2 regions of the Kribbella sp. NPDC056861 genome follow, and region 2 is predicted to be linked to the other one. Evidence: riboswitches for the same ligand, from Rfam matches in the RefSeq annotation. Region 2 holds a riboswitch; the other holds the start of a gene.
The links. Region 2 has a riboswitch for S-adenosylmethionine ahead of AB0P21_RS04955 (aminotransferase class V-fold PLP-dependent enzyme). Riboswitches for the same ligand answer to the same signal wherever they lie in the genome.

Region 1 (3,553 bases), on a different contig from region 2:
GGCGCTGATGGTCCGCGAGTCGCTGCAGCGCTGGGTCGGCTCGGCGATCACCGGCGAGGTCACCCTGCGGCTGCGGCGCGGCGACGACTACTCGATCATCAACACCACCGGCCCGGCCTTCAGCTACCACCCCGACAAGCTGTCGATGGAGCGCACCGAGGACTCCGCCTTCGGCCCGGTCGACCGGATCGGCCAGCTCACCATGCGGAACCTGGACATCGCCGACTCCCGCGCCAAGCTGGAGCAGTACGCCGGCATGGGCCTGATCGGCTCCGCCCACGCCGAACTGCTCGGCGCCGACACCACCCTGATCGGCGAGATGACCTCAGGCGGCGCCGACGCGATCGCCTCCCGCGGCCAGATCAACCCCGACGACGAGCTGCTCGACAACGCAGCCATGGAGTTCGGCACCGACTGACCAACAGCAACAAGAACAGAAGAAAGTAGAAAAGCAGAAGGCAGTGGGCTGAGGCCCACTGCCTTTCTGCGTTCGGTGCCACCTAAGGCAACTGAGCCAACTGCTTCTAGTACTTCAGGCGGACGCCGACCTCAGCCACAACGGCGGATCCCCGCCTCATCACCACGGCGGGGACCCCAAACGCCAATAAAACAAAGAAGAAAATCAGCCGCCGGCGACAGCGGGGATGATGGAGACCTGGCCGCCGTCCTTGATCGGCGTCTGCAGCCCCTCAGAGAACCGCACATCGTCGTTGTCCACATAAATGTTCACGAACCGCCGCAGCTCACCCGACTCGTCCAGCACCCGGCTCTTGATCCCCGGGTACGACGCATCGAGCGACTCCAGCACCTCGCTCAGCGTGCCACCCTCGACGGAGACCTCGGAGACGCCCTGGGTGTACGGGCGCAGAATGGTCGGGACACGGACGCTCACACTCACTGCAGACCAGCCTTCACGAAGGCGTCGTACGACGCGGGGATGGTGACCTTCGGGCCGACCCGGTCGGCCACGGCGTCGAGCGTCTTCAGCCCGTCGCCGGAGTTGATGATCACCGTCTCGGCCTCCGGGTCGAGCTGGCCGGTCTCGATCAGCTTCTTCAGCGTCGCGACGGTCACCCCGCCCGCGGTCTCGGTGAAGATGCCCTCGGTCCGGGCGAGCAACTGGATGCCCTCGATCACCTCTTCGTCGCTGACGTCCTCGATCACCCCACCGGTCCGCCGGGCCACGTCGAGCACGTACGGCCCGTCCGCCGGGTTGCCGATCGCCAGCGACTTCGCGATGGTGTCCGGCTTGACCGGCTTCACCACGTCGTACCCGTCGCGGAACGCCTGCGCCACCGGCGAGCAGCCGGTCGCCTGGGCGCCGTAGATCTTGTAGTCGGTCGCGTCGACCAGCCCCAGCTTGCCGAGCTCGGTGAAGCCCTTGTCGATCTTGGTCAGCTGCGAGCCGGACGCGACCGGGATCACCACCTGCTGCGGGATCCGCCAGCCGAGCTGCTCGGCGATCTCGAAGGCCAGCGTCTTGGAGCCCTCGGAGTAGTACGGCCGGACGTTGACGTTCACGAACGCCCAGCCGTCCTCCTCACCGGCGATCTCGGAGGCGAGCTTGTTCACGTCGTCGTAGTTGCCCTCGACGGCCACCAGCGTCCCGCCGTACACGGCGGTGGTGATGATCTTGGGCCGCTCCAGGTCCTGCGGCACGAACACGACCGAGCGGATGCCGGCCCGGGCGGCGGCCGCGGCGACCGCGTTGGCCAGGTTGCCGGTGGAGGGGCAGGCGAAGACCCGCATGCCGAGCTCGCGGGTGGCGCTCAGGGCGGACGCGACCACCCGGTCCTTGAAGGAGTGGGTGGGGTTGCCCGAGTCGTCCTTCACCCACAGCTTGCGCAGGCCCAGCTCGCGGGCCAGGTTGCCGGCGTCGATCAACCGGGTGTAGCCGGGCTCCATGTTCGGGAAGCTCGCCACGTCGACCGGGACCGGCAGCAGCGGCTGGTACCGCCAGATGTTCTTGGGTCCGGCTTCGATCTGCTCACGCGTGATGGTCGGGAACTCGTACCCGACCTCCAGCGGACCGAAGCACTCCATACAGGCATAGAACGGACCCAGCTCGGATTTCGCGCCACAGGCGCGACAGCTCAGGTGGGTTCCGTTGCCGAAGGCACCTTCACGGATGGTGTGGGTGGCGGCTGCGGTGCTCAGGCTCATGACGGAGTTTTCCCTCCTCATCTTCCCCGTACCGGATCTCGGCACAGGACGGATTTGGCACCGTTCCGCCGCCGGACGCCTCGGATCGAGAACGCCGTACGGGGAGGGTTGCCGGGACATCAACGGGCCGTTTCCCTCAGTCCCTCTGGATGAGCACTGCCGAGGTTACCCAATCGGGTCCGGATCGTGTCTTTCGATCCCACCATGCAAGACGGCAATCTCACTTCGCTGCTTTGTCACGCCTGTGGTCGAGCATCCGCATCAACGGAGTCGCCGCGACGCCGTGCACCAGCACACTCAGCACGACGGTGAAACCGACGGTCGCCCACAACCACGGCAGGTCGGTGGAGAAGTCGGCGCCGGCGTACGCGAGGTAGAACACCGACCCCACACCCCGTACGCCGAACGCGGCTGTCACCCAACGCTCGGACCGGCGCATCGGCGTACCGGTCAGCGAGAGCCAGGCGGTCAGCGGGCGGAGTACGAGGACCAGGAGTAGCCCGATCGCGGCGCCGGACCAGGTCAGCGGCTTGAGCAGCCCGCCGGTGATCGCGACGCCGAGCAGCAGCAGGATCCCCCAGGTGAGGATGTGCTCGAGCTGCTCGATGAAGCCGTGCAGATCCTCATGGAAGTCATGACTGCGCTCTGAAGCCCGCAACGTCAACGCACCCACGAACACGGCGACGAACCCATACCCGTGCAGCACTTCGGTGAGCCCGTAAACGCCGAGCGTCATCGCCAACGCCAGTACCGGCTCGCGCGAGTCAGCCAGCCGGAAGGTCCGCGACGGCGCCGCGAAAGCCATCTTGCCGAGCAACCAGCCGGCGCCGACCCCGATCGCGACCCCGATCACGGTCTTGCCGATCAGGTCCCAGGCGAACCACTCCAGCGCCCAGTTGCCCACCGCGCCTTTGGTGGCAGCGAAAACGGCCGCATAGATGAAGGGAAAGGCCAGCCCGTCGTTCAGCCCCGCCTCCGAGGTGAGCGCGAACCGCACCTCGTCGTCCTCTTCGGGCTCAGCGCCCTCACCCGTCGTCGGCCCCTGCACCTGCACGTCGGACGCCAGCACCGGATCAGTAGGAGCCAGTACTGCGGCCAACAGCAGCGCGGTCGCCGGCGCCAACCCGACCAGCCACCCCACCCCGGCGACGGCCGCGATACACGCCGGCATGGCCACCAGCAGCAGTCGCCAGGTGACCATCCATCGCTTCCACCCGATCGGCCGATCGATCGCCAACCCCACGCCCATCAGCGCGATCAGGATCGTCAGCTCGGCCAGATGCTCGGTCAGCTTCGGCTCCGCGATCGGGCTCAACCGCGAGCGATCGACGAACAACCCGAGCAACAGGCCGGCGCCCACGAAGGCGATCGGCGCCGAGATCGCGTACCG
Region 2 (3,553 bases):
CTCCTTCCGGGTGAGCCGGACGGTGTCGTCAGCCTGCGCGGCGACGGACGGAGCGTCACCCGGGATCTCGGTGCGTCCGAGCAGTACGTCGAACGCAGCGCGCACCCGCAGCGGGATGGCGTAGATCGGGGTTCCCGTGACAACCAGCGCGCCGAAGATCGCCAGCAGCACCAGCAGCGGCGCCGCGACGTACTGCGTGAGCAGGTCGGACAGCAGCGAGGAGACGAAGTAGCCGATCGCTCCCCCGGCGTCCTGCAGCCTGCCGTCGGCCGGGTTGCTGGGCCGCGGCAGTCCGTTGGCGATGTGCACCAGACCGAGCACACCGAGCGAGAAAGTCGTCCAGCCGATCACCTGGCGACCGGCCGGGCCATTGCGCTCGGGGTCGCGCATCGTGCGCACGGCGACGAAGAGGAGCAGTAGCGGTACGGCCCAGCCCAGCATGCCGACGCTGCCGCCGACCACTGTGCGAACGCCGTTGCCGACTGCGCCAGGGAGGTTCCACCAGATCGCGGCGGCCACTACGAGCGCCAGACCGATCAGCGTGAGGCCTGCCCCGTCGCGACGGTGGGCCGGGTCGAGGTCACGAGCGCCGTGCCCGATCCCACGGACCATGCCGCCGAGCAGGTGAGCGAACCCGATCCAGAGCTTGACCAGGCCGCGGGCGATGGCCAGCATCGCGGACGCGAACGGACCTGCACTGCTGGGTTTGGGTGTGGCTGTCCGCGCAGCGGTGGTGCCACTGCGCTTCGTGCTCTGCCCACGCTTCTGCGCGGCTGATGGACGGGAGCGGCTACCAGCTGCCGCGCCACCCTTAGCTGGGCCGCTGGCTGCCGACTTCCGCGCCCGCGCCGTGGAAGACGTGCGGGTCGCCATGTCTAGCAGGCTACCCCGACTACCACTCGAGTCACACGTGTCACACGCCGATCACACCGCCCCATCCGTAGCGTCACGACACCGACGGCAACCCCCATCCAACCCCGTACTACGCGCCGGTGGTGCCGTCGAGTTGCTCCCGCAGCAGGTCGGCATGACCGCAGTGCCGGGCATATTCACCGATCAGGTGGATGTAGATCATCCGCAGCGACGAGACCTCGTCCCGGAAGGTGAACTGCTCGTCAAGCGAGTGCCCCTCAGCGGCCTGATCGGAGAGCGCCCACTCGGCGATCAGACCCTCGTACTCCGCCTGAGCACGGCTCGCGTCGATCAGCTCGAAGTCGGCGTCCTTGCCGAGCGCCGGGTCGAAAACAGGCTCGGCCGGGTCGCTCGCGGCGAAGTAGATGCGAAACCAGATCCGCTCCACCTTGGTCAGATGCCGGAGCAGTCCGAGCAGCGTCAGATTCGACGGCGGCGACGGCTGTGCGGCGAGCTGCTCGGCGGTCAGGCCGGCGCACTTGTGCAGCAACGTGGCCCGGTAGAAGTTCAGATATCCGGCGAGCAGTTCCGGCTCGGGAGCGATCAGCGAGCCCTCGGGCCGATCGACCTCGGGTGCGGTCCAAGTCATCCGCGCATCCTCCCCCGGCACTGCCCGCACGAGCCATCGCTTTACTTCGAACCAGAAATCAGCGATCCCGTCACGCCTGGCGTCTCACGATACGTGCGAGTATCCCAATCCATGAGATAGCTGCTGGCGCACCCAGCACTTCGTTGGCTACCTTCGTTGGCAGGTCATGAGTGCCAGCGCCAAGCCCCAGCTCGCTGGCCGGCAACCCTCCTCCGCGGTGGGGTGCCCTGGGTGAGGACCCGGCCGTTCGGATACCCCGTTTCGGCAAGTGCGGACCCCCCTGGGAGCCAGAACCATGTCGATTCTCTCCATCCTCGAGACTGCCAACACCGCCGTGACCACCCGGCCGGCTGTCGCCAGACTCACCACCGGCAGCATCCCCGCCACCGTCGCGAGCGACCTGCTGGTCCCGCTGGCCGACGGCCGCGTCACCGACTACGCGAACTTCGACCACGGTGCGAGCTCGCCGTGTCTGGAGTCGGTGCGAGCAGCGGTCGAGGCCGCGCTCCCGTCGTACGCGTCGGTGCACCGCGGCAACGGGTACGCATCCCGCATCACCACCCAGTGGTACGAGCGGGCCCGCGCCGAGGTGCACGGCTTCGTCGGCGCCCGCGAGGACGACCAGGTGATCTTCACCCGCCAGACGACCGACGCCCTCAACCTGCTGGCCCGTGCACTCCCGGCCGACGCGACCGTGATCGTGTTCGAGTCCGAGCACCACGCCGCTCTCCTCCCCTGGCCGACCGATCGGACCATCCGGCTCGCCGCGCCGACCAGCCACACCGCTGCCGTCACCGCGGTCGCCGACGCACTGCGCACCGCTCCCGAGGGCCCGCGCCTGGTCGTCCTCACCGGCGCGTCGAACGTCACCGGCGAGATCTTCCCGATCGCCGAGATCGCTGCCGTGGCCAAGGCGCACGGCGCCCGGATCTGCCTGGACGCCGCGCAGCTCGCCCCGCACCGCGAGGTCGACATCCAGCAGCTCGACGTCGACTGGGTCGCCCTGTCCGGCCACAAGCTCTACGCCCCGTACGGCGCCGGCGCGCTGATCGGCCGCGCCGACTGGCTCAACGCGGCCGACCCGTATCTGCTCGGCGGCGGCGCAACCGCCTCGGTCACCAGCGACACCACGGTCTGGAACCAAGGTCCGGCCCGGCACGAAGGCGGCTCCCCCAACGTGATCGGCGCGATCGCGTTGGCCGCCGCCTGCGCCGCGATCACCGAGCACCGTGAGGCCATCGAGCAGCACGAGCGCAGCCTGCTCGCCCGGCTTCGCACCGGTCTGGCGCAGATCGCCGGCGTCAACACCTACGACATCTTCGGCGCCGACGCGGATCGCGTGGGCACGGTCTGCTTCACCATCGACGGCGTCAGCTCGACCCTGGTCTCCGCTGCGCTCTCGGCGGAGTACGGGATCGGTGTCCGGGACGGCAAGTTCTGCGCGCACCCGCTGGTCGGCCACCTGCTGGCCGACTCCCCGGAAGCCACCGCCGTCCGCGCGAGCCTCGGTCTCGGTACGACGCGCGAGCACGTCGACCGTCTCGTCAACGCGGTCCGCAGCCTGGCCGTCAACGGCCTCGCCGCGGAGTACGAGGAGTCGGGTCACGGCTGTCAGCCGATCGGCGACCCGCGCGACCTCGTAGCCCCCAGAATCTGGTGAACCGGTGGCCTGACCACTGCTCGGTCAGACCACCGATCAACAACCTAGATACCCGGCTCCAGACCTGTGTGGTGAGCAGCAAACGCCAGCAGGTCCGCCCACTCCGACGCAACCATGGCCGCGGGCTTCCCGAAACCGTGGCCGGTGTTGACCTCGATGCGGCTCAGGACCGGGCCATCCCCTGTGTGGGCGTGCTGCAGCGTCGCCATGAACTTGTGGCTGTGCAGCGGCACCACCCGATCGTCATGGTCGCCCGTGACGACCAGCGTCGCCGGGTACGCCGTACCGTCGCGCAGGTTGTGCAGTGGCGAGTAGGCCAGCAGGTCCTCGAACTGCGCGGGGTCGTCGGGCAGCCCGAAGTCCGAGGCCCAGGCAGCGCCGACGGTGAAGAG

Region 1: another riboswitch for S-adenosylmethionine. It lies ahead of thrC (threonine synthase); the one in region 2 lies ahead of AB0P21_RS04955 (aminotransferase class V-fold PLP-dependent enzyme).

The regions. Positions count from the first base shown of each region.
Region 1 is NZ_JBFBNQ010000003.1:1,113,638-1,117,190, reverse strand. Features, by position in the region: gene argG (argininosuccinate synthase) at 1-418, shown strand, start outside; gene AB0P21_RS19190 (MoaD/ThiS family protein) at 623-898, opposite strand; gene thrC (threonine synthase) at 895-2,163, opposite strand; SAM riboswitch class I at 2,178-2,319, opposite strand; gene AB0P21_RS19180 (cation:proton antiporter) at 2,384-3,553, opposite strand, start outside.
Region 2 is NZ_JBFBNQ010000001.1:1,091,258-1,094,810, forward strand. Features, by position in the region: gene AB0P21_RS04945 (DNA translocase FtsK 4TM domain-containing protein) at 1-873, opposite strand, end outside; gene AB0P21_RS04950 (DinB family protein) at 983-1,501, opposite strand; SAM riboswitch class IV at 1,664-1,778, shown strand; gene AB0P21_RS04955 (aminotransferase class V-fold PLP-dependent enzyme) at 1,797-3,161, shown strand; gene AB0P21_RS04960 (prolyl oligopeptidase family serine peptidase) at 3,206-3,553, opposite strand, start outside.